DNA from 3 places in the Ruegeria sp. AB6 genome. Region 3 is predicted to be linked to each of the others. Evidence: riboswitches for the same ligand, from Rfam matches in the RefSeq annotation. Region 3 holds a riboswitch; each other region holds the start of a gene.
The links. Region 3 has a riboswitch for cobalamin ahead of ACR0DB_RS02305 (CbtB domain-containing protein). Riboswitches for the same ligand answer to the same signal wherever they lie in the genome.
Positions count from the first base shown of each region.

Region 1: it holds a riboswitch for cobalamin, as region 3 does, so the genes downstream of both, ACR0DB_RS12875 (DUF1636 family protein) here and ACR0DB_RS02305 (CbtB domain-containing protein) in region 3, are expected to answer to the same signal.
Region 2: it holds a riboswitch for cobalamin, as region 3 does, so the genes downstream of both, ACR0DB_RS21005 (hypothetical protein) here and ACR0DB_RS02305 (CbtB domain-containing protein) in region 3, are expected to answer to the same signal.

Region 1 covers NZ_JBQGAD010000005.1:255,281-265,206, reverse strand. The annotation lists gene ACR0DB_RS12880 (bifunctional enoyl-CoA hydratase/phosphate acetyltransferase) at 1-578, opposite strand, end outside; cobalamin riboswitch at 816-1,015, shown strand; gene ACR0DB_RS12875 (DUF1636 family protein) at 1,118-1,462, shown strand; gene ACR0DB_RS12870 (ABC transporter ATP-binding protein) at 1,459-2,265, shown strand; gene ACR0DB_RS12865 (ABC transporter substrate-binding protein) at 2,262-3,209, shown strand; gene ACR0DB_RS12860 (FecCD family ABC transporter permease) at 3,211-4,224, shown strand; gene ACR0DB_RS12855 (ferredoxin-type protein NapF) at 4,430-4,945, shown strand; gene ACR0DB_RS12850 (chaperone NapD) at 4,942-5,235, shown strand; gene napA (nitrate reductase catalytic subunit NapA) at 5,232-7,724, shown strand; gene napG (ferredoxin-type protein NapG) at 7,752-8,570, shown strand; gene napH (quinol dehydrogenase ferredoxin subunit NapH) at 8,567-9,484, shown strand; gene ACR0DB_RS12830 (nitrate reductase cytochrome c-type subunit) at 9,497-9,926, shown strand, end outside.
Region 2 covers NZ_JBQGAD010000016.1:1,125-11,050, reverse strand. The annotation lists gene ACR0DB_RS21045 (extracellular solute-binding protein) at 1-1,515, opposite strand, end outside; gene ACR0DB_RS21040 (c-type cytochrome) at 1,686-2,195, opposite strand; gene ACR0DB_RS21035 (prephenate dehydratase) at 2,315-3,145, shown strand; gene ACR0DB_RS21030 (SRPBCC family protein) at 3,289-3,756, opposite strand; gene nudC (NAD(+) diphosphatase) at 3,797-4,777, opposite strand; gene ACR0DB_RS21020 (bifunctional 2',3'-cyclic-nucleotide 2'-phosphodiesterase/3'-nucleotidase) at 4,958-6,799, shown strand; RNA gene ffs (signal recognition particle sRNA small type) at 6,839-6,937, shown strand; gene ACR0DB_RS21010 (alpha/beta hydrolase family protein) at 6,932-7,810, opposite strand; cobalamin riboswitch at 7,947-8,165, shown strand; gene ACR0DB_RS21005 (hypothetical protein) at 8,250-8,657, shown strand; gene ACR0DB_RS21000 (protein-tyrosine phosphatase family protein) at 8,660-9,157, opposite strand; gene ACR0DB_RS20995 (DNA polymerase III subunit gamma/tau) at 9,296-9,926, shown strand, end outside.
Region 3 covers NZ_JBQGAD010000001.1:443,371-453,296, forward strand. The annotation lists gene cobG (precorrin-3B synthase) at 1-147, shown strand, start outside; gene ACR0DB_RS02255 (precorrin-8X methylmutase) at 147-776, shown strand; gene ACR0DB_RS02260 (precorrin-2 C(20)-methyltransferase) at 773-1,498, shown strand; gene cobJ (precorrin-3B C(17)-methyltransferase) at 1,495-2,259, shown strand; gene ACR0DB_RS02270 (cobalt-precorrin-6A reductase) at 2,250-2,981, opposite strand; gene cbiE (precorrin-6y C5,15-methyltransferase (decarboxylating) subunit CbiE) at 2,980-4,179, shown strand; gene ACR0DB_RS02280 (cobalamin biosynthesis protein) at 4,176-4,544, shown strand; gene cobM (precorrin-4 C(11)-methyltransferase) at 4,541-5,335, shown strand; gene ACR0DB_RS02290 (cobyrinic acid a,c-diamide synthase CobB) at 5,328-6,656, shown strand; gene cobA (uroporphyrinogen-III C-methyltransferase) at 6,653-7,381, shown strand; gene cobF (precorrin-6A synthase (deacetylating)) at 7,374-8,117, shown strand; cobalamin riboswitch at 8,161-8,366, shown strand; gene ACR0DB_RS02305 (CbtB domain-containing protein) at 8,403-8,567, shown strand; gene ACR0DB_RS02310 (CbtA family protein) at 8,572-9,270, shown strand; gene ACR0DB_RS02315 (hypothetical protein) at 9,337-9,831, shown strand; gene ACR0DB_RS02320 (DUF1636 family protein) at 9,828-9,926, opposite strand, start outside.

The sequences.
Region 1 (9,926 bases), on a different contig from region 3:
AGCAACGCGCCGCTCAGAGAGTTGGGCTCTTCTGGCGCAACAACGGCGGTTGGCATCGGCTCTAGTGGGCGCGCTTTTGCCAACAGCGCGTCGAAATGGCGGTGCCGCTGCACGATCAGGCCAGGGACCTCGACCGAGTCGAACTCCATATGCGTCGAAGGCGGTGTGACCTGAACGGTGCCGCTGAGAACCAGTGCATTGTCAACGACCCGTCGCACTTCGGCTGAGCAGAGCAGATCACCATCGTCGCGCTTTTCCTCAACAGCGACAAAGGCAGTCAGTTCTTCACCAGCAAGCACCGGGAGGTGGAAGGCCAAATCCGCGCGCCGAGTCTGCGTTCCGGCGCCGGGCATGTAGTTTCCCAGCACGGCTGCGACCAGACCGGCGGGCCACAGCGCGGGTGCGACGGCTTCGGCAAGGCCGTCGCCATCCCCGTCATAGGCTGCCAGATGCAGCGGATTGTGATCGCCCGAGGCCGAGGCAAAAGCATAAAGGTCGTCAACCGTGCACAAGCGGGTTAGTTGTGCCGTGTCGCCAACCTTGAGCTGCTCGAAGGTTTTGTTTTCCTGGATTTTCATAGCGTGCCAACTTTGGTTTTTCGGACGTCTTACCGACTTGGGTCGCGGGTTTAATTGATGCAGGTCAGTTCGGGGTCACAATAGTACGTCCAGCACCCTTGAGCCCACAAAACGGTGCCTCGGCTTTCAGATTTTGCTGCGTCGCAGCATAACTGATTGCCCACTGAGCAGCAATATCCTTTGCGCTGTCTTCACCGGAACGTTGCGGAATCCGTATTGACCCATGCTCTGATCTGAGGCAGTGACGCTACGATGGTTCCCGATGCTGCACGCGCGGGATGAAAAGGGAATACGGTAAGGTGCAGACCAAATCCGTAACTGCCCCCGCAACTGTAGGCGGTGAGCGACGCCAATTTCCCACTGGCCGGATCAGGTCGGGAAGGGTGGCCAAGCACAGACCCGCGAGTCAGGAGACCTGCCATCTCAAACGCAACCAAACCGGGGCGGGGTGTCCTGGAAAGAGGCTCAATGTCACATCGACCCGATGTCTTCAGAACCGTTCCTTTACCTGCCCGTCCGGCATGCAGGTGGGGCGGAGCATGACGGATCATGTGGTGCTGATCTGCACGACCTGCCAAGGGGCTGAGGCGGCGCAATCGATTGCCGAGGCCCTGCGAGAGCGCCTGCCCGAGGGCTACGGCACACGGATGATTGAGTGTATGGCCGGTTGCGATCACCCACTGACCGTTGGATTTCAGGCGGGTGCGAAGGCACAATATCTGTTTGGCGAAATTCAAACCTCGGCCGATATCGACGCTTTGGCCGCTTTCGCGCGGCAATACCAAAACAGTTCCACAGGTTGGACCAAGGCAACGGATCGCCCCGAGGCGCTGTTGCACAAGACCTTGTCGCGGATGCCGCCCTTGGCGACGGGGGCCACATGACCGAACATGCGTTCCTTCAGGTCAACGGCGTCGGTTATCACGCCTATCACGGCGAAGTTCTGCTTCAGGACATCACCTTTGCGCTTCACGAAGGCGCGGTTCTGGCCATCGCTGGGCCCAATGGCGCGGGCAAGACAACGCTGATGAACCTTCTATGCGGGTCCGAGCATCCTTCGGACGGCAATGTATTGTTCAAGGGGCGAAATTTGCGCAGCATGTCGGCGACCGAGCGTGCGCGGATGATCGCTGTTGTCAGCCAGCAGGAATATCCCGACGGGCGGCTCTCCTTGCGCGAGTATGTAGCGCTGGGACAGATCCCGATCCGGGCCGACCGCTCGGCCGAGGCCCATGCCGCCGATCTTGGGCGAATTTTGGACCTGACCAGCCTGAACGATCTGGCCGACAAACGCATGGCGGTTCTGTCGGGCGGGGAACGGCAGCGCGCCCATATCGCGCGGGCATTGGCGCAAAACCCGGCACTGCTGTTTCTGGACGAGCCCACCAACCATCTGGACCCGGACGCCAAGGGGCGGATGTTGTCACTGGTGGCCGGGCTGGGGATCACAGTGGTGATGATCGTCCACGATCTGGTCATGATTCCGGAATTTGCGACGCATGTCGCGCTGATGAAATCCACCCGTCTTACCGGGTTCGGACCTGTGGCCGACGTGCTGACCACCGACCGCGTGCGTGACACGTTCGGCGTAGATTACCTGTTTTTCCAGCACGAGGGCCGCTTGATCCCAGCGCTGGACATCCGAAAAACCTCAGTTTCCAATCCTGTTAGGAGCATTACCGAATGAAACACATCTTGTCCGTGGCGCTGGTTACAGCCATGGCGGGCGGTGCCGCCGCGCATGAAGTTACCGTCGACAATTGCGGCGAACCGCTGGTGTTTGAAACCCAGCCCGAGCGTCTGGTCGTGCATGACATGAACATGACCGACATGGCCTTTGCACTGGGTCTACAAGACAAGATCGTCGGCCTGACCGGGATTACCGGCTGGTACAAAACCAGTCCCGAGTTCGACTCGCTGCGCGGCGATATCCCGGAACTGGCCCCGAAATATCCGACGGTCGAGAACCTGGTGGCCGTTGAACCCGACCTGTTCTTTGCCGGTTGGTACTACGGAATGCGGCCCGGCGGTGATGTGACACCGGAAACGCTGGCGCCCTTCGGGATCAAGACTATGATCCTGTCGGAAAGCTGCGTTCACCTGCATAAGGACCGCCCAAAGGCCAGCATGGACCTGCTGTTTGACGATGTCGTGCGTCTGGGCAAGGTCATGCATGTTGAAGACAAGGCCGAAGCGTTGGTTTCAGGCTGGAAAGACGAGCTGGCCGCGATTGAGGCGAAAACCGCCGATCTGCCAAAACCGCGCGTATTCCTACTGGACGGGCCCGCTGATGCGCCCTTCACCGCCGGAAAATACGCCATCCCTGATGCGATGATTGCCGCTGCGGGCGGTCAGAACGTGACCCATGACATGGATACAAGCTGGGGCCGTAGCTCTTGGGAGGCCGTCGCCGCCGCGAACCCCGAGTTCCTGGTGCTGTTGGACTATCAAACCGGAAATGGCGCGGCGGATACGTTCAAATTCCTGCAAGAGCACCCGGTGATGTCGCAAACCGATGCGGTCAAAAACGAGCGCTGGATCGGTCTGCGGTACGAAGAACTAACGCCGGGACCCGCGAACATTCAGGCGATCTCGAAAATGGCACAGGCCATGCACAAGGGCCTGAACTAATTTGGGCCGTCTGGGGCTGACACTTTTGGTGGGGGCGGTCATTCTGGCCGCCCTTCTTCTGGTTTCAACAATCTACGGAACCACATCCATCCCTCTGTCCGATACATTCAAGGCCATATTGCTGGGCACAGGCCTTGTGGATGGAGACGTGTCGCCCCTGCACCGTATCGTCTTTGACCTGCGCCTGCCCCGCGCGCTGTTTGCGGCCGTGATCGGCGCTGGTTTGGGGATTGTTGGCGTTGTCTTGCAGACAACCACGCGGAACGATCTGGCCGACCCGTTTCTGTTCGGGCTGTCTTCGGGCACTGCAGCGGGTGCTGTGTTCGTCATCACCGTAACCGGGGACATTCTGGGGTTCTGGACCTTGCCGCTGGCGGCGTTTTGCGGAGGGCTGGTGGCCTCTGGCATCGTGCTGGCTTTGGTACACGGATTGCGGACGAGCGCGCCTGAGAAATTGATCCTAGCCGGGCTTGCGGTGTCCTTCCTGTTCTCAGCCCTAACCAATTACCTGATTTTCGCAGGCGATAACCGTGCTGCCCATTCCGTCATCTTCTGGATGCTTGGCGGTTTGGGTCTGGCGCGATGGGAAACCTTCCCGCTGGTCTGCGCCGGGCTGGCGCTTATTCTGGCCTATGCCCTCTATCGTAGCCGCTGGCTGGATGCGCTGCTGACCGGAGATGTCACGGCAACAACACTGGGCGTTCCGGTTCAGTCGCTACGGTTCAAAATGTTCTTTGTTGCAGCGCTCGCGACCGCCGTTTTTGTGTCGGTCGCCGGAGTGATCGGCTTTGTTGGCCTGATGGTTCCACATATTGCGCGCGGCATCGCTGGTCCTTTGCACAATCACCTTGTCCCGACGGCAGCCGTGGTTGGCGCGGTACTGCTGACCGGGTCCGATATCCTCAGCCGCCTGATGCTTGCCCCGCAAGAACTGCCGGTCGGAATTGTGACGACCTCACTGGGGTCGATTTTCGTTTTCATTCTGCTGCTCAGAACGGCGAAGCCCAAAAGATAAATTGGCTTGTCTTTGTCAGTCCCGACGCTTGCCGGGCTGTCAGCGCACCTGCAACAATTTGACAAAACAGATTTTTTGCATGCATATTTTTTTAAGTTCCATGCAAAAACTGCCAAGAAATTGATCAATATCAAATCCGGCGCTGAACGAAGCCGTTAATCGGGAATAGCGACGAACAGAATCTAGCAAAGCCAGGTCTTTGAGAATGGGCCAAGTGACTACCCGGCGCGCCTTCCTGAGCGCGAGATTTAACGATGAGGACGGTGTGACAGCCAGACCTCCGGGATCGGTCGGGCCTGACTTTCTGAAGCACTGCACGAAATGCGGCGATTGCGCATCGGCTTGTCCTGAGGACGTGATTGCAATCGCTGCGGACGGCTTTCCTGTTTTTCAACCCTCAGACAATCCCTGCACTTTTTGCGGCGAATGCGCCAATGCTTGCCCAACCCCTGCTTTGGACATCGACCTTGTTTTCGACTGGCCATGGCGTGCCGCGCTGAAGCTGGACTCTTGCCTGTCGATGAATGGCGTCAGTTGCCGCCTCTGCCAGGACAATTGCGAAGAAAGCGCGATCCGGTTCTCGCTGCAAACCGGTGGTCGGGCCAAACCGACACTGGATGTAGCGGCCTGCACCGGCTGCGGGCTCTGCCCTACAGTTTGCCCGGCGGATGCCATCTCGCTGGGCCACACCCCTCAACCCAAAATGGAAGCTGTGCAATGAACATCTGCGGTTGCCTTGCCCATGTCGCGCCCGACTACGCTACGGCTGCGGCGCAATCCATGAGCGATACACCGGGTGTGGAAATCCACGCCCAGACCGAAGACGGCCGTTTCGTCGTCGTGGTCGAAGATACCCCTGAACGCCTTGCGTCCGAGACCATCATGGATCTGCACCAGATCCCCGGGGTCGTGTCTCTGACGTTGACCTATCACCATTTCGAGGACCTTGCAGAGACCCGCCCGCGTCCCGATGCCCTAAGCCAAACCACCAGCCGGAGGCTCACGCTATGACACATTCTGAATCACGCCGGACATTCCTCAAGGCCACTGCTGCCACAGCCACGGCCTCGGCCGCCGGTATTCCGCTGGCCACAGGCGCGGCCGACGCTCAGGCGGCGACACCGGATATCCGCTGGGACAAGGCCGCGTGCCGGTTCTGCGGAACGGGCTGTTCCGTTCTGGTTGGCACCAAGGAAGGCCGCGTTGTGGCCACTCAGGGCGACCCGGACGCGCCGGTGAACCGCGGCCTGAACTGTATCAAGGGCTATTTCCTGTCCAAGATCATGTATGGCAAAGACCGCCTGACCACTCCGTTGCTGCGCAAGACCAATGGCGAATACGACAAGAATGGCGAGTTCGAACCGGTCAGCTGGGACGAAGCCTTTGATGTCATGGCCGCTAAGTGGAAAGAGGCGCTGGCCAAGAAAGGCCCGACCAGCGTGGGCATGTTCGGCTCGGGTCAGTGGACGGTCTGGGAAGGCTATGCCGCCGCCAAGCTGATGAAAGCGGGCTTCCGCTCCAACAACATCGACCCCAACGCGCGCCATTGTATGGCTTCTGCTGTTGTTGGGTTCATGCGGACCTTCGGCATAGATGAGCCGATGGGCTGCTACGACGATTTCGAGCACGCAGACACATTCGTTCTGTGGGGTTCCAATATGGCCGAAATGCACCCCATCCTGTGGTCGCGCCTGACAGACACGCGTCTGACCAAACCGGGCAGCGAAGTTCATGTTCTGTCAACATTTGAACATCGTTCTTTCGAATTGGCGGACAATGGCATCGTGTTCAACCCACAGACCGATTTGGCGATCCTGAACTACATCGCCAACTACATCATTCAGAATGGCGCGGTGAACGAAGACTTCGTCAAAAAGCACGTAAACATCACCAAGACGGCAACCGATATCGGTTACGGCCTGCGCGACGAAAACCAACTTCAGCAAGACGCGGAAAACCCGAACTCGGGCAAAATGGAACCCATCAGCTTCGAAGAATATGCCAAAGCTGTTGAGCCTTACACTTTGGAATATGTATCTGAACTCTCAGGTGTTCCCGCTGACAAGCTTGAGAAACTTGCGAAACAATATGCGGATCCAAACCGGAAAGTCATGAGCCTTTGGACCATGGGTTTCAACCAGCATACGCGCGGTTCGTGGGTGAACTCGCTGATGTACAACGTCCACCTTTTGGTTGGCAAGATTTCCGAACCCGGCAACTCGCCCTTCTCGCTGACCGGCCAACCATCTGCCTGCGGCACCGCCCGAGAGGTTGGCACATTCGCCCACCGCCTGCCCGCGGACATGGTTGTCGCAAATGACGAGCACCGCGAGATTTGTGAAACCGCATGGAAAATTCCCGAAGGTACAATCCCGCCAAAACCGGGCTTCCACGCTGTTTTACAACACCGAATGCTGAAAGACGGTGTGCTGAACGCGTATTGGGTTCAGTGCAACAACAACATGCAAGCCGCCCCGAATATCAATGAGGAAGGGTATCCCGGTTATCGCAATCCTGAAAACTTCATCACAGTTTCAGATCCCTATCCAACCGTCACCGCAGTTTCAGCTGACCTGATCCTACCAACGGCTATGTGGGTCGAGAAAGAAGGCGCATATGGCAACGCCGAGCGCCGCACTCAGTTCTGGCATCAACAGGTTAAAGCGCCGGGCGAGGCTAAATCCGACCTTTGGCAGCTAATGGAATTCTCGAAACGCTTCACCGTAGAAGAAGTCTGGGGCGAAGAGCTGCTGGCCAAGATGCCAGAGCATCGCGGCAAGACGATGTTCGAGGTTCTGTTCCAGAACGGGAATGTGGACAAATACCCGCTTTCTGAAACTGCCGAAGGTTTCGACAATGACGAAGCACAGCATTTTGGGTTTTACGTGCAGAAAGGATTGTTCGAAGAATACGCCGAATTCGGGCGCGGTCATGGGCACGATCTGGCACCGTTCGAAATGTACCATCAGGCACGCGGTATGCGTTGGCCGGTCGTGGACGGCAAAGAAACGCTTTATCGTTTCCGCGAAGGCTATGACCCCTATGTACCCGAAGGGGCCGACGTGAAATTCTATGGCCACAAGGACGGCAAGGCCAAAATTATCTTCGCGCCTTACGAACCTGCTGCTGAAGAGCCGGACAATGAATACGATTTGTGGCTCTGTACTGGTCGGGTTCTGGAACACTGGCATTCGGGTTCGATGACCCGCCGGGTTCCGGAATTGCACCGCGCCTTCCCGTCAGCTGTTGTTTTCATGCACCCCGACGACGCCCGGGATCGCGGTCTGCGGCGCGGTCAGGAAATTGTTTTGTCCACCCGCAGGGGCGAAGTGACCAGCCGGGTCGAAACCCGCGGGCGCAACAAGGTGCCACGTGGGCTGGTCTTCATGCCTTGGTTTGACGAGCACCAGCTGACTAACAAACTGACGCTGGATGCAACCTGCCCGCTGTCGAAGGAAACCGACTACAAGAAATGCGCCTGTAAGGTCGAGCGCGCATAAGAAACTGGCAAGGCAAAGGTAAGACCCATGTCAGGTGTTGGCTCTCCCCTCTCGCCGCAGCGGCGCCGGTTCCTTCAGGACTCGGCGCGCGCCGCTGGCGGCTGCGTTGCGGCCGGGTCGCTGTTGGCCTGGCTAGCACGCGACGCGCGGGCTTTGCCAGCCGAGGCCTTGCGTCCCCCCGGTGCCTTGCCGGAACAAGACTTCCTGTCCGCCTGTATCCGTTGCGGTCTGTGCGTGCGGGATTGCCCCTACAACACGCTAAAGCTGGCCGAGCTTGGCGTCGATGCCGTCGCCACCGGCACACCCTATTTCACCGCTCGTGACGTGCCATGCGAGATGTGTGACGACATTCCCTGTGTCGCCGCCTGCCCCACCGGGGCGCTGGACCCGTCGCTGGATAACATCGATGACGCCGATATGGGCGTGGCCGTGCTGGTCGATCAGGAAAACTGCTTGAACTTCCTAGGGCTGCGGTGCGACGTCTGCTACCGCGTCTGCCCCGTAATTGACGAGGCGATCACGCTTGAGACCGCGCATAACACCCGTTCGGGACACCATGCGCTGTTCCTCCCTACCGTACACGGCGACCGCTGCACCGGTTGCGGAATGTGCGAGAAAAGCTGCGTTCTACCGGAAGCCGCGATCAAGGTTCTGCCTACCCGGCTGGCACGCGGTAGCAGTGCCGACCACTATCGCAAAGGCTGGGAAGAAAAAGCCGCCAAAGGCGCGCCCGTGGTCGAAGGTATCATCGACCTACCCGACCGCCTGCCCGGACCGGGTACCGATAATCTGGTCACGCCGGGCGGCTTTGCGCCGGGATACAATTTGCCGGGGGCTGGACAATGAGTGCACGCACACATCTCCCCGTCGGCCAAGAGGCAATCGAAGCCAAAGGCTGGTTAGGTGCGCACAAATACCTGTTGCTGCGCCGAGCCTCACAGTTGTTCTTTCTGGTCCTGTTCTTGCTGGGCCCATGGTTCGGCATCTGGATCGTTCAAGGCACGCTGGCCGGGTCGCTGACCCTTGGCGTGTTGCCGCTGACCGACCCATTTGTTCTGCTGCAAAGCGTGGTTGCCGGGCACTGGCCCGAACTGACCGCCCTGATCGGAGGCCTGATTGTTCTGGTCGCCTACGCGCTGATCGGCGGGCGCGTCTATTGCTCCTGGGTCTGCCCGATCAACCCGGTAACCGATGCCGCCCACTGGCTGCACCGCAAGCTGGACCTGCCCAAAGGCTGGCAACCCAAGCGCGGTACGCGGCTGTGGATCTTGGCCACCGTACTGATCGTCTCGGGTCTGACCGGCGTCATCGCATGGGAGTTGATCAACCCGATCACCATGCTGCATCGCGGGCTGATCTTTGGCGCGGGCTTTGTCTGGGCGATGATCGTTGCAATCTTCTTCTTCGACCTGTTCGTGTCTCGCCACGGATGGTGCGGGCACCTGTGCCCGGTCGGAGCATTCTATGGCCTAATCGGCACCAAAGCGATGTTGCGTGTCAGCGCGCCCAATCGCGCAGCCTGTGACGACTGCATGGATTGCTTTGCCGTCTGCCCGGAAAACCACGTCATCTCACCCGCGTTGCGCGGCAAAACCGGCACCACACCGCTGATCCTGTCGCCCGACTGCACGAATTGCGGCCGCTGTATCGATGTTTGCGCGGTTGATGTTTTCAAGTTTACTCACCGGTTCGACGACCACGTCGCCGCACCTTCCGATCCCGTTCCCGCGCCCATTCAGCGCGCAGCCAGACCCACCTAAGGGAGTGCCAAGATGAACAAGCCAATCCTGACCGGCGTCACAGCCCTGATCCCCGTCATACTCCTGAGCGGTTTCGCCCTTGCCCAATCCGCGCAAGTCGAAGCCCTGCGCGGGGCCGAGGTTGATGAACCCGTTCCACTCGATCAGGTCCACCGCACTATCGAAGGACGTATGCAGAGGAATTACCGGCAGCAACCCCCGCTGATCCCGCATTCAATCGAACAATACCAAATCGATCTGCGGACCAACCAATGCCTGTCCTGCCACGACTGGACAAAGGCGGGTGAGCGCAACGCACCCACTTTATCGATGACGCACTATCTGGACCGCGAAGGACGTGAACTGGATCAAATCGCCGGTACTCGGTACTTCTGCAACCAGTGTCATGTCCCACAGGCAGACACGCCGGCGCTTGTCGATAACGTTTTTGAACCTTCTTCCG
Region 2 (9,926 bases), on a different contig from region 3:
CCGACGGCGCAGTGTGAACTGAGCGTTGTCGACCCGGTTATAGGTCGCATCAATCCCCATGGCGCGCAGGTTGTCGACAAATGGTTGGATAATCCGATCCAAAGTGGGCTGGTCCGACAGAAACTCGATCTTCAGAACTTCGCCATTGTCATTGCTGCGGATGCCGTTGTCTCCGACTTTCCAGCCCGCCTCATCCAACAGTTGCATCGCAGCACGCAGGTTGCGGCGGTCATTCTGACGGGCCGGGCGCGAGTCATGGGCCGAGACCGGTTCTTCGGTCAGCACAGCAGGGTCCACCGCATCGCCTAGACTTTGCAGCACCTCAAGCTCGCGCCCTTCGGGCAGGCCGGCTGCCTCAAGATGCGTGCCTTGCCAGAACGAGTCGCGCTGCTGGAACAGGCCGTACTGCAGGCTTTCATTGGTCCATTCGAAGTTATAGCCCAGTTGAACCGCCTCGCGCACGCGGGGGTCCTGAAACTGAGGCCGGTCAAGGTTCATGATAAAACCAGAGGCCGACGGGACGTTGCCGTCCTCAAGCTCGACCCGCAGGACATTGCCATTTGCAATCGCCGGGAAATCATAGGCCGTCGCCCAGCTTTTCGAGTTGTTTTCCTGCCGAAGAGTGAATGTTCCGGCCTTGAACCCCTCCATCGCGGCAATCGAGTCGCTGAAATACTCGATGCGGATGGTGTCATAATTATTCCGGCCAACATTCACGTTAATCTCATCGCCCCAATAGTCGGGATTGCGCTTGTAAACGATGCGTCGGTTGATGTCGTAGCTGTCCAGAAGATAGGGGGCCGACCCGATGCCCGGTTCAAGGCGAGATTTGTCCAGACGGCGGTTTTCCGGGTCCGCCTCGAACCAAGCCTTGGAAAACACCGGCGTGCCACCAACCTGAGAGATCAGCGCCCGGCGCGGGATATCAGGGGCAAAGTAGAATTTGACTCGATGTTCATCCAATGCCTCGGCGCGGGGGATACGCTTGCGAACGGCCTCGGCGTAAGACTTCAAACCCTGATCTAAAAGCAGATTGTGAGAAAACACGACATCCTCTGCCGTGACAGGCGTTCCATCAGAAAACCGCGCTTCGGGCCGCATATTGAAAATGACCCATTCCTGACTTTCCGGGTATTCGAGGCTTTCTGCGAGCAAGCCGTAATACGAGGCAGGCTCGTCATAAGACTCAATCAACAGGGATTCGTATTGGTCTGCAGATCGTGCGCCCGCTCGCCCCTGCCGGGTGAAGGGGTTGAAACTGTCAAACGTGCCCTGCGCGGCATAGGAAAGCTCTCCTCCGCGCGGGGCGTTCGGGTTGACGTAGTCGAAATTCGCAAAGCCCTCGGGATATTTTAGATCACCAAATTCCGAGAAACCGTGACTTTTGATTATCGTTTCCTCGGCCCGCCCCGGCAGTACCATCAACATCACCATGACCATACCGGCCATCAGAGCCCAAAGCCCGCCTCTGAAGTCCAATACACGCGCCTGAACGATTTCCCGGTTGGACCTCATGTTGCTCATCCCCTGTTGCATCACGTGTTTTAATCTTGCGTTCGCCAGCTAAAATACCAGCACTTACAAATTCAAGTTTAGAATGCGTGAGCGCTTTGTGAAGTTCTGTTTAGACAAAAAAAGCCGCTGCAGGGGGCAGCGGCCTTTGTTTTTTCGGGTTATTCGCAGGATCAGTTGCCGATGGTCTGCAAATAGGCAATCAGGTCGGCACGCTCTTGCGGCTTTTTCAGGCCCGCGAAGCTCATGGATGTGCCGGAAATATAGGCGCTCGGACGCTCAAGGAAGGCGTCCAGCGCTTCGGGTGTCCAGTTGCCGCCATGGGCCTGCATCGAGGCCGAATAGCCGGTGAAGCCATTGGCCGACGCCACAGGGCGGTCAACGATGCCATACAGATAGGGGCCTGTGCCGTTCGCGCCGTCTTCCAGCTTGTGGCAAGCGGTGCATTTACGGAAAACGCGTGCGCCTTTTTCCGGGTCGGCTGCGGCCAGCAGGTCTTCGAACACCACTTCCTCACCGTCGGCGCTTTCGCCTGCGCTTTCGGTTTCAATGATGTACGAGGCCGTCTCGCCATGACCATCGGCATGGTACAGGCCTTCGGCGGCCCATTTGGCCAGAAGCAGCACCAGGAAGGTGCCAAACAGGCCTGCGGCGGCCTTGGTAACTGTCATCGTGTCGAACATTGATCGCGAGTCCATTTCAGCTGTCTGCGGGGTGTCTAAGGCTTCCCCTGACAAGAGGCAAGGTATAGACACCGCGACTAAACGCCCAATTCTGGAACTTGTTGCACGGAATCGACCAAATGACCAAACGTATCGCATTTCAGGGGGAGCCCGGCGCCTATAGTCACGAGGCCTGCCGTAACGCACGCCCCGATATGGAGGCCCTGCCCTGCCGCACTTTCGAGGATGTGATCGAATCGGTGCGCTCGGGCGCGGCGGATCTGGCGATGCTGCCGGTTGAGAACACGACCTATGGGCGCGTGGCCGATATTCACCGCCTGCTGCCCCATAGTGGGCTGCACATCATTGATGAGGCCTTTGTCCGCGTCCATATCAACCTGCTGGCCGTTCCGGGTGCCACGCTGGACGATGTGACCGAGGCCCATTCCCATCTGGTTCTTCTGCCCCAATGCGCGGGTTTTCTAAAACAACACAACATCCACGGGCGCGTCAGTCCCGATAATGCCCGCGCCGCGCGCGAAGTTTCCGAACAGGGCGAACTTCACTCGGCCGCGCTGGCCAGCGAACTGGCCGGAGAGATTTATGGCCTGAACGTTCTGGCACGCCATATCGAGGACAATGACGACAACACCACCCGCTTCCTTGTAATGTCACGCGAGGAAGACCGCACGCGACGCGGTGAACACGGAATGATCACCAGCTTCGTCTTTCAGGTCCGCAACATCCCTGCCGCGCTATATAAAGCGATGGGCGGGTTTGCCACGAATGGGATCAACATGACCAAGCTGGAAAGCTATATGGTCGACGGCTCATTCACCGCCACGCAGTTCTATGCCGATATCGTGGGGCACCCCGACGACCGCAATGTGCAACTGGCGATGGAAGAGCTGGAGCATTTCACCACAAATGTCGAAGTGCTAGGCGTTTACCCGGCGGCGGTCACAAGGTGAAGGATTTGCAGCGCGCGCCGTCAATTCGGCGGTAGTCCACGAATCCCATCGCCTGATAATAGGCCAGCCCCTCGGCATTGTTGACGCCGATCTTCGCATCGTGTGAGGTTGCCTGTCTCAGGATAAGATCGCTCGTTTGGGTGTTACGACCCGTGCAGGTGTCGTTCCTCCATCTCGCGGGCGAATTCGGTCAGTCGGGATTGGAACCGGGCCCGGAACCGCGATTTGCCCAGCCGCAGCGATTGCAGAAACAGCCGCGCGGGCAGGGATTTGGCCGTCAGCGTTACATCCACGCTTAACCGGGTACGGCGTTGGGACAGAGCCAGAAGATCAACCTCTGTGACACCGCCGACCCCTTTGCCGATTGCCTCGAACCGCATTTGCGCGGGCGGGTCGCTGTGTGCCATTGTTATCTCAACATGGCGTGGCTTGCCCCGCAGGGTGAAATCGGCCTGCCATTTGGTGCCCGGCACCACCCCCATGTGGCCGGACAGCCGCCGCACCTCGATCCCGCGGCGCATGGCCATACGTTCGAACCGTTCGAAATCGGCGACCATTTCGAAAACGGCGTTGATCGGTGCCTGAATATCTTCCTGTACTGTGAACTGCATTCCGACCTTTAGTTCGTTGATCTATTGCGTCTCTATTTCGTCAGTCCAGCGTATCTGCAAGCCAGTTCTGCAACAGGAAATGTGCAATGGCCCCTTTGCGGGCAGGTTTCAGAACCGGGTGCTCACCGGCAAAGGCCTGCATCATCTCGGATTTGCTGACCCACATGGCATCTTCAATTTCAACGGGATCAATCGAGATGTCACGCGACAGCGCCTGACCCGCGCAACCAAACATCAAAGAGGCCGGGAAGGGCCAGGGCTGGCTGGACAGATAGGTGACAGCGCCGACGGGCACGCCCGCCTCTTCGAACACTTCGCGGCGCACAGCAGCTTCGAGCGTTTCGCCGGGTTCGACAAAACCCGCCAGCAGCGAATACATCCCCTCGGGCCAACCCGGAGACCGCCCCATCAGTACCGAGTCCCCATGGGTGATCAGCATGATCACCACCGGGTCCGTGCGCGGAAAATGCTGGCCGCTGCACGTGGGACAGCTTCGTTGCCATCCGGCCTGCGTCATCGCGCTGGCCGCGCCGCAGCGGGCGCAGAATTTATGGGTTTCGTGCCAGCCGATTACCGCCTTGGCGGTCGCCGCAAGCTCGGCATCACGCGGGGACAGCCACGTCATGATCCGGCGCAGCTCGGCAAATACGAACCTGTCTGGCAGGTCAGGATGCTGCTGTTCCGAGCCATCCACGAAACCACCTACTTCAGACAAATCCTGCCCGTCAGGCTCCCAATTCGAGATATCGGCAGCAAAGACCGGGACACCATCCGACAGGCCCAGAAAAATCAGCCCATCCGCAACTCCGCCCGGTCCGTTTTCGACCAGCGCATGAGACACCGGGATCAGACCCAACCGATCCGAAGCCTCACCCTCTACAAGGGGTTTGCCGCGCCATATCAGCAGGCATTTGGCATTCGGGTCCGCCACCAGGCCAGCCAGCGCGTCGGCATCGCCCCGAATATGTGCCGCACGGTCCAGCCCTGATCCGCCGAACGTCACAAACTCTGCATTCTTCATTGCATGCCCCCCAGATTGTGCGCATAGGGCTGCCACGATGGTTCTGGGGTTGCAATGGGTATTCATGGAACTCCGAAAAAACACCCGCTGCCGCTGAAAGACCGCAGGTCCGCCTTGAAAATTGCACGCAACACTCTTTTTGTTGAAAATGATTAATAAAAAACTGCCTAAAGTAGAGTAGTGTCGACTTTTCCTTCCTCTCAAACCGTCCAACTGCGAATTCTGGCCACGTCCGATCTGCATATGAATCTGACGGCGTATGACTATTACACTGACAGGCACGAACCGACGATTGGCCTGACCCGGACCGCAGACCTGATCCGCAAGGCCCGAAGCGAGGTACAGGACGGGTTGGTTCTGCTGGTAGACAATGGCGACTCGGTCCAGGGCACGCCGCTGGGCGACTGGGCCGTGGCTCAACACCCCGAGCGCCATGTTCTGATGCAGGCCTTCGACCTTCTGGGCTACGATGCTATAGGGCTGGGCAATCACGATTATGGCTTTGGTCTGGACGTGCTGGACCGGATCATGCGGCAGGCCCCCTGCCCTGTTCTGTGCAGCAATGCCCACAAATCCTCCAGCCCGCAGGTCTGGCAGGAGCACACGATTGTCAGGCGTCAGGTCGAAATCCAAGGGCACGCGCACGAGCTTGCAATCGGCATATTCTCGGTCCTGCCACCCCAGACCGCAAAATGGGAGGCGCACAAGCTGGCAGGTGCAGTTCAGATCGGCGACATCCTTGACTGTGCGCGCCGCAAAGTCGCTGAACTGCACGAACTGGGCTGCGATCTCGTTGTGGCGCTGGCGCATACGGGGTTCGGTCCGGCGCAAGACACGCCCGGCATGGAAAACGCGTTGGTACCGTTGGCCGCCATCGACGGGATCGACGCCATTGCGGGCGGGCATTCCCATATGGTTTTTCCCAGCCCTGAACAAGAATACAGCGGCTATATCGACGTTGATCGCGGGCTGGTGCACAGCACCCCCGTCGTGATGCCCGGTGCGGCGGGGTCATATCTGGGCGTCATCGATCTGACCCTCGGCACATCACTGGACGACCGATGGCAGGTATTTCATGGACACGCGCAGGTGCGTTCGGTTTCGACAGAGGCGTCAGATGAAGACGCCGCACTGACGCAGCTACTTGCCACCGGCCACGCCGAGACGCGGCGGCGGGTGGCAGAACCCGTAGGGCAAGTAAAGCAGCATATGCACAGCTATTTCAGCTTTTGCGGCTATGACCGGGGCTTGGCTTTCGTGGCCGCCGCTCAAACCCTCGCGTTGCGACCTTTTTTGAAGGATACGGACTATCGGGACTGCCCGATGCTGTCCGCCGTGTCCCCGTCGAAATTCGGCGGGCGTGCCGGGCCTCGGTTCTTTACCGACGTCCCAGCCGGGGAAATCTGCTTGCGCCATGTGACGGACCTGAACGTCTTTCCCGATGAGATGATGGCCGTCGCCGTCACCGGTTCGCAAATCGAAGATTGGCTGGAAATGTCCGCAGGCGTCTTTAACAGGATGATCCCCGGCCAACGATGCGATCTGCTGGCCTCGGACCGCGCGGGGCATAATTTTGACGTCCTGCATGGGCTGACATACCGGATCGACCTTAGCCAGCCCGCTCGGTTTGGCGCAGATGGGGCACTTTTGCACCCATCGGCCCGCCGCGTCCGCGAGATTCGTTTCGAAGGCCAACCCTTGGATGCAGAGCAGACCTTTGTGGTGGCGTTGAATAATTACCGCGCAAATGGCGGTGGGCACTTCCCCTTTGCCGGGCGGGCGACGCGCGTTCCGCTGCCGATTCTGCCCCTACAAGATCTGGTCAAAAACTACGTGACTGCCGGGCCTCATTCCGGCACCGTGTTCGAGCGTCCGTTCCGTCTGTCCTCTGTGGCCGGGGCGTTGGCGGTTCTGCGTACAGGCCACAAGGCCTGGCATCATCTGGACGACATCGCCGAATTTGCACCCAACATCGCTGGAGAGGACGAGGCCGGTTTTCTGCTGATCCATTTGACGCTCTGACGGGTTGTCATTTGCCGCGCACTTGCCTATATCGCGTGCTGAGAGGTTGGCGCGGGCGAGCGCCTCGCCAACCTGGTCAGGTCCGGAAGGAAGCAGCCACAACGAGCCCCGCTTGGGTCGATGTCCAACCTCTCACTTATCTCCCACATGATCCCGGGCAATAAGCTGCGGCCAGACCGCTGCGTTGCGACGGGCGAACACGCCGATATGCCCGATCTCTTTCACCCCGAAATCTGACAGTGACAACAACCGACGCCGTGCATTCGGGCCATAAAGCTCGGCCAGGCGCCACACCGCTTTGGGCGGCACCACCTGATCGTCGTCGAATGCGATCAGATCGACCGGCACTCCCTGCCCGGCCCAGTGCGCCTCGGGCAGGGTCTTGCCCAAATCGGGCAGGTAGTTCGTCGGTGCCGTGCACCATCTACGCCACTGCCAGTAGACCCGCGCGGGCAAGTCAGCCCCAAAGCCCAAAGCCCTGCCCGGCAAATACCCCGCCGCTTTGACAACCAGCGGCGCATGGCCATACCAGAACAACCCCGCCAGTGCCTTGTACGGCCACGGGTGATCAGACAGAGTGACCAGCCCGGAGCAAACACAGATCATGCGGTCAATCTGCGCGATATCCGGTTGAACCGGGCCCAACATTCCGCCAACGGAATGGCCGATGCTCCATTGTTCCGCGTCCGGGAAGCGTCTGCGCATTTCCGCGCGGGCGGCGGGCATGTCGACCAGCGCCCAGTCCGCCATAGTTACCTGCGAGTCCTGCAATCGGCCGGTCAGCGAATGGCCGAAATCCCGATAGTCATAGGTCAGACAAGCCATACCCTGCTCGGCCGCCAGCCAATGGGCAAAATGCTGATAATAGTCGCGGGGCACGCCGGTCGCTGCATGGATCACCACAACTGTCTTGGGAGGCAAGGCAGGCAGATAGAGCCGCCCCGACAGCATCGCCGAACCAGACGGAAACTGGACATCTTCGGTCAAAACAGGATGCGTATTGTCCAACATCGCCCGCGCCTCATATTCTAAACTGTTTAGTTCACCCGCGCAGTCGGCCCTGTTCCGTCATCAGAGTCAAGCCGTGGGGAAATTGACCCAACGTCGCGCCGGGATTCAATGGCGCTTGACTCGAAGCCCGCTCAACCGCTAGCGATGGCGTGATGGTTCTTGTCCCTTTTCGGGATAGGATGAAAAGGGAACACGGTGCGGTTCTGCCCGGCATTGCCGGAACGAACCAAGGCCGAGACTGCCCCCGCAACTGTAAGCGGTGAGCAATGCCGAGATACCACTGGCCGAAAGGCTGGGAAGGTCGGCAAAGCCACGACCCGCAAGTCAGGAGACCTGCCATCGAACGAAAACCGAAACTCGGGCGGGGTGTCCGGGACAGGTCGTCAGCACGCTGTCACACCTGATCCATGCCCCTCGTCCAGCGCGCGGAGGGCGCATCATGATCTGGAAGACCAAGACCCACGAATTCACCGCGACGGTATGCCAAAAAACCGACGCCCCATGCCCGGCACTGGCCCGAATGGCACGCGCCCTGACGGATGCAATGGCCACGGCCCGTCCGGCAACAACCGATGCGTTCGAGATCGAAGGCAGCAGCGACTTGACCCATTGCGCCGAAGGGTGCTCGGCCCGGTTTCGCGCCCAACCCGATCAGATCCGGGTGTTCTGCGGTGTGGCCGCCGACACTCCGGCCGAGCGGCTGGATCGCTATGCGGATATGTTGTTCGGAGCAGATTTCACCGCCCACGCAGCCAGCCTTTTGCCGACACCGCCCTGCGCGATGATGGAAGTGGTTACCACGGCGCCCCAGCCAGCCGCGCCGACCGAACACCAGCTTTCAGCCTGAATTCAGCTGCCCGTCCGGGCCGCCGAAGTGGCCCAGACCATCTGCGCCTCGGTCTCGACGGCGCAGGGACGTACTGTCCGTAGCATCTGCAAAGCGGTATCTGCGGGCAGTCCGCTATCCGTCATCAACCGCAAAGCAACCATACCCGATCGCCCGCAGCCGCCCCGACAATGGACCAAAACGCCTCCGCCGCCGGACAGCAGCGCACGGGCCCGCTGGCTGACATTGGACCAAATGGCCTGTATCCGCGCATCCGGCGCACCAAAATCCTGGACCGGCAGGTGAGCCCATTCGACCCCGTGCCGCTCCAGATCGCCACCGAACGCCGCCGCTCCCAGGTTTTTCATCTCAGAGCTTGTGGTCATTGAAATCACCAGATCCGGTCGCCAGTCCTGCACCGTCTTCAGATCGGCCGCATAGTCACCTCCCGCGCCGGGCAGCGGAGATATCCCCAGACGACCCGGCCCCAGTCGCAGGGAATAGATGGCGAAATTATTCATGGCACGTTCCGATCAATCTGCACCGATGATGTATCGCCTGCGTCCTTGCTTGCAAATCGAATTTCCTGCGCTGCTGCTGTGGACGTGGGCGGCAGGGGTCACTACGCTGCATCGGACTCCGAATCCGACAGAGCAGATATGACCGACACGCCCAGCCCCGCCTATCAGGTTCTTGCCCGCAAATACCGCCCGGAAACCTTCGCCGATCTAGTCGGTCAGGACGCCATGGTACGCACGCTGAAAAACGCGTTCGAGGCGGATCGAATTGCGCAAGCCTTTATCATGACCGGCATTCGCGGCACCGGCAAAACCACCACGGCCCGTATCATCGCCAAGGGTATGAACTGCATCGGCCCCGATGGCGAGGGCAAGCCGACCACCGAACCCTGCGGCCAGTGCGAACATTGTGTGGCCATTATGGAGGGCCGCCATGTGGACGTGATGGAGATGGACGCCGCCAGCCGCACCGGCGTCAATGATATTCGCGAGATCATCGACAGCGTCCGCTACCGCGCGGCCTCGGCCCGCTACAAGATCTACATCATCGACGAGGTCCACATGCTGTCGACCAGCGCCTTCAACGCGCTGCTCAAGACGCTTGAGGAACCACCCGAGCATGTGAAATTCATCTTTGCCACCACCGAGATTCGCAAAGTACCCGTGACGGTTCTGTCGCGTTGCCAGCGGTTCGACCTGCGCCGGATCGAACCCGAAGACATGATCGGCTTGCTGCGCCGCATTGCCGAGGCCGAAGGTGCGCAAATCGCCG
Region 3 (9,926 bases):
AAAGGATGCGCCCGCATGGGTCCGGCCGATGTAACCCTGATCGGCAATGCCGGACGATTTGATCTTGTCAAACAGGGCCGGGCAGGGGATGAGCCCTGCCAGACCGGCCTGACCGAAGAAACACTGATGAATATGGACTTCACCTGATGCCCTACACTTACGAAACCGATGGCGCGGCGATCTACAAGGAGAGCTTTGCCACCATCCGGTCCGAGGCTGATCTGGCTCGGTTCGACGCCGACGAGGAACAGGTCGCTGTCCGCATGATCCACGCCGCTGGCATGGTCGGGCTTGAGGAATTCGTCCATTTCTCGCCCGGTTTTGTAACCGCTGCCCGTACCGCAATGGAAGCTGGCGCGCCGATCCTGTGCGATGCGCGCATGGTCAGCGAGGGCGTGACCCGCTTTCGCCTGCCCGCCGACAATGAGGTGATCTGCACCCTGCATGACGAACGCGTACGCCCCCTGGCGGCTGAGATGAGCAACACGCGCTCAGCCGCCGCGTTGGAACTGTGGCGCCCGCATCTGGAAGGCGCCCTTGTCGCCATTGGCAACGCACCCACCGCTCTGTTCCACCTGTTGAACATGCTGGAAGACCCCGATTGCCCGCGCCCCGCCGCCATCATCGGCTGCCCTGTGGGCTTTGTCGGCGCGGTCGAATCCAAAGACGCCCTGTGGGAGGCACAGCCGGTGCCATCCTGCATCGTCAAGGGCCGTCTGGGCGGCAGCGCCATCACCGTCGCCGCCGTCAACGCCATCGCGAGCCGTGCGGAATGAGCGGCACCATCTATGGCGTGGGCCTTGGCCCCGGTGATCCCGACCTGATGAGCGTCCGGGCCGACCGCCTATTGCGCAACGCGCGCCACGTGGCGTTTTTCCGCAAACCAGGCCGCAGCGGACAGGCGCGTAAAATCGTCAATGGCATGATCCCCGAAGGTGCCGTCGAATTTGCAATGGAGTATCCGGTCACGACCGAGATCCCAGTGAGCGATCCGCGCTATAACGAGCTGCTCTCGGCGTTTTACGAAGACTGCGCAGCACATCTGAAGGCTCTGTCCGAAAAGGGCGAAGACGTGGTGGTCTTGTGCGAAGGTGATCCGTTCTTCTACGGTTCTTTCATGCATCTTTACAACCGGTTGCGCGACAAATCTGATGTCGAGGTCGTGCCCGCCATTACCGGCATGTCGGGTGCCTGGACAGCGACCGGAGACCCTATCACTTGGGGCGATGACGTGCTGACCGTACTAGTGGGTACTCTGCCCGAGGACGATCTGGCACAACGCATGGCACAGACCGACGCGCTGGTCGTAATGAAGATCGGGCGCAATATCGACAAGGTGAAGCGCGCGCTGAAGACGGCGGGCCTCTATGACCGCGCGTGGATTGTGGAATTTGCGCAAATGCCGAACCAGACGGTGACGAAACTGTCTGAGGCTTGTGAAAAGGTCACACCCTATTTCTCGATCATCATCGTGCACGGTCAGGGGCGCAGGCCATGAGCGGCTGGGTCAAGATCGCCGGTCTTGGACCAGGGGATGATGCGCTGGTGACGCCCGAGGTGACTGCCGCTTTGGCCGAGGCCACGGACGTGGTCGGCTATATCCCCTATGTTGCCCGCGTGGCTGAACGCGAAGGCTTGACGCTGCACGCCAGTGACAACCGGGTCGAGATCGACCGCTCGCAGCACGCGTTGCAAATGGCGGCCGAGGGCAAGCGCGTGGTCGTGGTGTCCTCGGGCGACCCCGGTGTGTTTGCGATGGCGGCCGCGGTGTTTGAGACGTTGGAGGATGGCCCGCCCGAGTGGCGCAATATCCAGATTGATGTGCTGCCGGGGATCACGGCGATGCTGGCGGCCTCGGCCCGTGCCGGCGCACCTATGGGGCATGATTTCTGCGCCATCAACCTGAGTGACAACCTCAAGCCGTGGTCCTTGATCGAAAAGCGTCTGCGGCTGGCGGCACAAGCGGATTTCTCAATGGCGTTTTACAATCCGCGCTCAAAGTCCCGCCCGGAAGGCTTTGTTAAAACGTTGGAAATCCTGCGCGAGGAATGCGAGCCCGAACGGCTGATCCTGTTCGCCCGCGCCGTGTCGCGCGCCGATGAGGCCATTCGGATTTCGACACTGGCCGAGGCCACGCCCGAGATGGCGGATATGCAGACGGTGGTCATCGTCGGCTCGTCCCGCACCCGCGTGATCGAGCGCGACGGCGCGCCCATCGTCTACACGCCGAGGTTCACACCGGCCAAGGATCAGGTATGAACCAGCCAGTCCAGAACCTGAGCAACGCTCGACATCTCGACCCGCTGCGGCAGGGCCGGACGGTCGATCATCAGCACCGGCAGGCTCAGCGCCCGCGCCGCGTCCAGCTTGGCCCGCGCGCCAACGCCGCCCGCGTTCTTGGACACGACCAACTGGATCCCATGGCGCTGCATCAGCGCCTGATCGTCGGCCAGAGTGAATGGCCCGCGCGAGACAACCACGTCGCAGTTCGGCAACGGCAGAGCACCCGGTTCATCGACCAGCCGCAACAAGTAACGATGCTGAGGCTGGGTGGCGAACTCCTCAAGATGCATCCGGCCCACGGCCAGAAACACCCGCTGTGGCGCGGCGGACAGGGCGGCCACCGCGCCGTCGATATCCGGAACATGCTGCCAGTCGTCCCCATCCTGTTCCACCCATGCCGGGCGGGTCAGCGCGGCCAGAGGCACGTCGGCCTTATGGCAGGCGGCCACCGCGTTGGCGCTCATCTGGGCGGCAAAGGGGTGCGTGGCGTCGATCACGTGGGTGATCGCGTGATCGCGCAGGTAGGTGGTCAGGCCGTCCACGCCTCCGAACCCGCCCACGCGCATCGGCAACGGCTGCGGGCGCGGGTTATCAACGCGGCCCGCATAGGAATAGGTCGCTTGGATGCCCCGTTCGGCCACGGTTTTAGCCAGGGCGTTGGCCTCTGTCGTGCCGCCAAGGATCAGGAGGTGTGTCATGCATGAAACTCCGTGGCTGACCGTTCTGGGCCTGGGTGAGGATGGGCTTGATGGCCTGTCACCCACAAGCCGTCAAGTGCTGGCCCGCGCTGAAATCATCATGGGCCCGCCGCGCCACCTGTCGCTGATCCCCGACAGCCAGGCCCGGCGGGTCGAATGGCCGGTGCCTTTTGCCGACGGGCTGCCCGTGCTGACGGGGTTCCGGGGGCGACCCACTGTCGTGCTGGCCTCGGGCGATCCGTTCTGGTTTGGTGCCGGATCGGTCATCGCGCGCAATTTCGAGGCTGGGGAATGGACCGCCCTGCCCGGCCAGTCAACCTTTTCCTTGGCCGCCGCGCGGCTGGGCTGGCCGCTGGAGGCGACGCTGACTTTCGGCCTGCACGCCGCCCCCCTGACGCGGCTGCGACCGCATCTGTCGCCAGGCCTGCGCGCCATTCTGTTGCTGCGCAACGGGGCTGCGGTGACGGAACTGGCGACCTACCTGACCGAAACCGGCTTTGCCGACACCCGCCTGCACGTGATGGAGGCGCTCGGCGGCCCTCGTGAACGTTCCCGCAGTGTGTCCCTGACCGAGGCGCTGCTGGGCGGGTTCGATCACCCGGTCTGCGTCGCGCTTGAAGTCGCAGGCGAGGGTCGCGCGCTGCCCAAATCCTCAGGCAAGCCGGATGAGATATTCGAGACCGACGGCCAGATCACCAAACGCCCTGTCCGCGCCCTGACCCTGTCAGCGCTGGCCCCGCATCGCGGTGAGCATCTGTGGGATATCGGAGGCGGCTCCGGCTCGATCAGTATCGAGTGGTTGATGTGCGATCCGACCCTCACGGCCACCACGATTGAACCCCGCGCGGACCGGGCCGAGCGGATTCGTCGCAATGCCGATGCGCTGGGTCAGGATCGGCTGACCGTCATCCACGGCACTGCGCCCGATGCGCTGGACGGGTTGTCCCTGCCGGATGTGGTGTTCATCGGTGGAGGTCTAAGCGCCGCGCTGCTGGACTGGCTGTATGCCACTTTGCCCGCTGGTACCCGCTTAGTCGCCAATGCAGTGACACTGGAGAGCGAGGCGTTGCTGGCGCAGTGGCATGAGAAACGCGGCGGCGATCTTTTGCGGATTGAATTGGCGCAGGCTGCGCCATTGGGGCCGCGCCGGGGTTGGAAATCCGGCTATCCGGTGGTGCAGTGGAGCGTCACGCTATGATCGTCGCGGGCCTTGGCTTTTCCTCCGCCGCGACGGTGGACAGTCTGCGCGCGGCCTTTGCGGCTGCCGCCTCTGACCACCCCGTCAGCGCCTTGGCGACCGTCGCAGACAAAGAGGGCCATGCTGCGCTTGCAGAATTCGCAGCCGTAACCGCCCTGCCCCTGCATTTCATCGCGCCCGCCGATCTGGCCGGGCAGCGCACGCTCACCTGCTCGCCCCGCAGCCGCGCCAGTTATGGCACCGGCAGTGTGGCCGAAGCATCCGCCCTTGCCGCCGCTGGATCTGGCGCGCGGCTGCTATCACCACGACAGATATCAGACGACCGGCTGGCCACTTGCGCTATTGCCATCGGAGGACAAAAATGACAGTTCATTTCATCGGCGCCGGACCGGGCGCTGCCGACCTGCTGACCCTGCGCGGGCGCGATATCATCGCGTCCTGTCCCGTGTGCCTCTATGCGGGCTCGCTGGTGCCCGAGGAAATCCTTGGCCACTGCCCCGAGGGAGCCAAGATCATCAACACCGCGCCGATGGATCTGGATCAGATCATGGCCGAGATCGATGCCGCCCATAAGGCTGGTCAGGATGTGGCCCGCCTGCATTCGGGCGATCTGTCGGTCTGGTCGGCCATGGGCGAACAAATCCGCCGGTTGAAAGAGATGGGTATCCCGGTCAGCGTCACGCCCGGCGTGCCGTCCTTTGCCGCGGCAGCCGCGGCCTTGGGCATGGAACTGACACTACCCGGCCTCGCGCAATCGGTGGTGCTGACCCGCACGCCGGGCCGCGCGTCTTCGATGCCCGAGGGTGAAACGCTTGAGAACTTCGCCCGCACCGGCGCAACGCTGGCCATTCACCTGTCGATCGGCAATCTGGACAAGGTCATCGCTGATCTGACCCCGGCCTATGGTGCCGATTGCCCGGTGGCCGTTGTCTATCGCGCCAGCTGGCCCGATGAACGCATCATCCGTGCAACGCTGGAGACGCTGAAAGACGCGCTGGACGACGGCATCGCCCGCACCGCGCTGATCATGGTCGGCCCAGCGCTTGCGGGGGAAGGGTTCGACGAAAGCTGTCTGTATTCCAAGGATTACGACCGCCGCTATCGCCCGCAAAGCGCCGACAGCCCGTGGTCCAGCTGGAGCCCCGAGGATGAATGACGCGATGACTAACCCTCCGGGCCTTCTGATTTCTGCACCGTCCTCGGGCACCGGCAAGACCACGGTCATGCTGGGCTTATTACGTGCGCTGGCCGAGGATGGGCTGACCGTTCAGCCTTTTAAAAGCGGACCAGATTATATCGACCCGGCCTTTCACCGGGCGGCTGCGGGGCGTGCCTCGTTCAATTTGGACAGCTGGGCCATGAGAGAGCCTCTGTTGGACGCCATTTCTGCACAGGCCGAAGGCGCGGATATCGTGGTCGCCGAGGGCTCAATGGGGCTGTACGACGGCGTCGCCAAACCCGGAGAGCTGGGCTATGGCTCGAGTGCAGAGACGGCGCAGCGCATGGGCTGGCCGGTGGTGCTGGTACTGGATGTGGGCGGTCAGGCGCAGTCGGCGGCAGCGACGGCTTTGGGGTTCAAGATGTATAACCCCGATCTGCCCTTTGCCGGCGTGATCCTGAACCGCTGCGCCAGCCCCCGGCATGAGCGGTTGACGCGGCTGGGGATGGAGCGCGCGGGCCTGCCGGTTCTGGGCGTGTTGCCCCGGCGCGGCGACCTAACCCTGCCCGAGCGGCATCTGGGTCTGATCCAGGCTGTCGAACACCCCGACCTGGAAAGCGCAATTGTCGGCTATGCTGCGTTCCTGCGCGAGCATGTCGATCTTGAGGCGATCAAGCGGGCGGCATCCTCAGGCCCGAATGGGCCATCGTCCGCCGCGCTGCCGCGGCCCCCGGCGCAACGGATCGCTCTGGCCCGCGATGCAGCGTTTTCGTTCACCTATCCGCATTTGCTGGAAGGTTGGCGCGCGGCAGGGGCCGAGGTGTTGCCCTTCTCGCCCTTGGCCAATGAAGCCCCGGCTGCGGATGCCGATCTGGTTTGGTTGCCGGGCGGATATCCTGAACTGCATGCAGGCACTCTGGCCGCTGCATCGAGTTTTCAGGAGGGGTTGCGGAAACATGCGCAGACCAAACCCGTGCATGGCGAATGCGGGGGGTATATGGCGCTGGGACAGGCGCTGGTCGACAAAGAGGGTGTCTCGCATCAGATGGCCGGGTTGTTGGGGCTGGTGACATCTTACGAGAAGCGCAAGTTCAATCTGGGGTATCGCCGGGCCGAGCTGCTGGCCCCCATGCCCGGCTTTGCCGTAGGCACGGGCCTGCGGGGGCATGAGTTCCACTATTCCTCGATCATCGAGCAACCCGACGCGCCTTTGGCCCGTGTGTTTGACGCTGAAGGGGCCGAAGGGCCGCAGACCGGATCGGTGCGCGGCAATGTGACCGGCACGTTCTTTCACCTGATCGCGGAGGCCTCAGTATGAGTGGGTTTGTCTCGTTCATCGGGTCGGGTCCGGGCGATCCGGAGTTGTTGACGCTAAAGGCCGTGGACCGGATGCAAAAGGCGGATGCGGTGCTGTTTGATGACCTCAGCAGCGGGCCGATCTTAACCCATGCACGCGAGGATGCCGATCTGGTGGGCGTGGGTAAACGGGCGGGTCGCCCTTCGCCTAAACAGGACCATGTCAGCCGGTTGCTGGTGGAATATGCGCAAACAGGCCAGCGGGTCGTGCGGTTGAAATCCGGCGATGGCGGCATGTTCGGACGTCTGGAGGAAGAACTGGTGGCCCTGCGCGCGGCTGGGATCGAGTATGAGATCATCCCCGGCATCCCCTCGGCCGTGGCGGCAGCGGCGGCGGCTGGCATCCCACTGACCCGCAGGCTGACCGCGCGGCGGGTGCAGTTTGTCACCGGCCATGATGTCAGCGGCAAACTGCCCAAGGACCTGAACCTGCCCGCTTTGGCCGACCCGGATGCGACCACCGTCGTTTTCATGGGCAAGCGCACCTTCCCCCTGCTGGTTGAGACCCTGCACGCCCATGGCCTGCCGCTGGAAACGCCTGCACTGATGGCCGAATCCGTCTCGACCCCCGAGCAAAAGCTGCATCGCAGCACAGTGGGCGCGCTATCCGAAAAGCTGGCTGAAGAAATCGGAACCGCCCCGGCGCTGATCCTTTATGGCCCGCTGGCAGAGCTTGACGATGTTTGACCTGACCCTGATCGGTATCGGCACCGGAAACCCTGACCACGTGACCTTTCAGGGCGCGCAGGCGATCCGCGCGGCGGACCTGATCCTGATCCCTCGCAAGGGCGAGAACAAGGCCGATCTGGCCGGGCTGCGCGAAGAAATCATTGCGCAGGTCACCGACACGCCGCCGCAGATCGCCTATTTCGACATCCCCAAGCGCCGGTCCGATGACGGGTATCTGCGCGGAGTGGATGAATGGCACGACGCCATCGCCCTGCGCTGGCGCGAGGCAATTGCCGCCCATCCCGGCGCACAGCACGTGGCGCTGCTGATCTGGGGCGATCCGTCGCTATACGATAGCTCACTGCGAATCGCGGCGCGGCTGGACCCTCAACCAACGACGCTGGTGATCCCTGGCATTACAGCGCTGCAGGCGTTGACGGCTGCCCACGCGATTCCGATCAACGATCTGGGTGCCCCCTACATCGTGACCACGGGGCGGCGGATTCGCGACGAAGGGTGGCCGGACGGTGCATCAAACGTGGCGGTAATGTTGGATGGTGAGTGCTCGTTCCAACATCTTCAGATGGCAGATTATGACATCTGGTGGGGGGCTTATGTGGGCATGAAAGAGGAAATTCTGATCAAGGGGCCCTTGGCTGAGGTTGCGCAGCAGATTCTGGACACCCGTGCCGATGCGCGCGCCGATCACGGGTGGATCATGGATATCTATCTTCTCAAAAAGTGCGTGAACTGACCAAATTGGTCGCGAATGGCGATTGCGCCACGCGGGTTTTGAAGGCTAGATGAACCCGTCTGGTCCCGTCGTTCACAGCGACGAGCTAAGAGGGAATGTGGTGCGATCCGAGTTGATCCAATCCACAGCCGCCCCCGCGACTGTAAGCGGTGAGCCTTGCTCAACCAGCCACTCCTGAATTTTCAGGGGGAAGGCGAGCACAGGCCCTGACCCGCAAGCCAGGAGACCTGCCAGGCGTGATTTGAAACACCGGCCGTCGGGTGCGACGGCACAGGAGAATTGAAAATGACAACACAAACACAAACCGCCTCGCGCGCTGGTATCCTGCCGGTCATGTTCGCTGTGGTTCTGGGTCTTGGCATCATTTCGGTGACTGGCCACGTTCAGGCCGCTGCCCTGCATGACGCAGCCCATGACGTGCGTCACGCAACCGGCTTCCCCTGCCACTAAACCCATGTTTGGTCGCATTCTGACCAGCGCGTTGTTCGCTGGTGCTACAGCGGGGCTGATTGCCGCCCTGCTGCAGCTTGCGTTTGTGCAACCGGTTTTGCTGCACGCCGAACTGTATGAAACAGGCGAATTGGTCCATTTCGGCGGCGACGTCGTCAGTGCCCACCCCGAGCTGCCGGGCATGTTCTCGGAACTGTTCCGCGATGCGCTGAGCGTTATTTTCACAATGCTCATCTATACAGGTTATGCACTGATGATGATCGCGCTGATGTCGGTGGCCGAGGGCAGCGGTCACAAAATCGACGGTCGCACAGGCGTTTTGTGGGGTTTGGCCGGGTTTATCGCGGTTCACCTCGCCCCCGGTTTTTCGTTGGCGCCCGAAGTGCCCGGCGTGGCAGCGGCGGATGTCGCAGCGCGTCAGGTTTGGTGGTTTGCCACTGTCGCAGCAGCAGGTGTAGCCATGTGGCTGATCGCCTTTGGCGGCAACCTTGTCAGCTATGTGATCGCAGCCGCCCTGCTGCTGGCCCCGCACCTGATCGGCGCGCCCGAGCCCGACGTGTTCACCGGCCCTGTGCCGACCGAGATCGGCGCGCTGTTTGCCGCACGCGCTTTTGGCATCGGCCTGGTAGCCTGGGTTCTGGTCGGGGCATTCGCCGGGTACTTCTGGCGATATGAAAGCCAGCGTGCCGTAGCTGCGGCCTGACAAGCACGCTTATAAACACGCCGAGACCAGCTCGGCGTGTTTGCTACTACCATCAAGGAACATAAAATGGCACGCTCACTTGCCCTGTTTGCAATCGGCATAGTTTTTGGCAGTGGTGCAGGATTTGTGGTTGCGGCTGCAAATGGCGTCACTTTCGACGGCCATGACCATGGCGATCCTGCACATCACAGTCCATCTCACGCCGAGGCAGCCGCACACGATCATTCGACTGCCATCAACCTGCCCGCCGGGGCCGACGCGCCGGGGGTTGAGATCACTCTGACCCCCGATCCCATGGCCGGATGGAACCTGCATGTTGTGCCGAAAAACTTTCGGTTCTCGCCTGAGAATGCATCAAAAACCGATATCGACGGCGAGGGGCATGCCCATGTCTACGTGAATGGCGATAAACTGGCCCGGCTCTATGGCAACTGGATGCATATCGACCAACTGCCGCAGGGCGAAGTCGAGGTCTCGGTCTCGTTGAATGCCAACAGCCACAGCCCTTTGATGGTCGACAACATCCCCGTCAGCGCGGCGGTCACACTACAGATCGACTAAAGCGCCGGGATACGCGCCCGCAGACACATCCGAAGCCGCCCGCAAGGTCGGGCGTCTTCGATCCAGCCTTTAGGACTGTCCAGATAGGTCCGGCA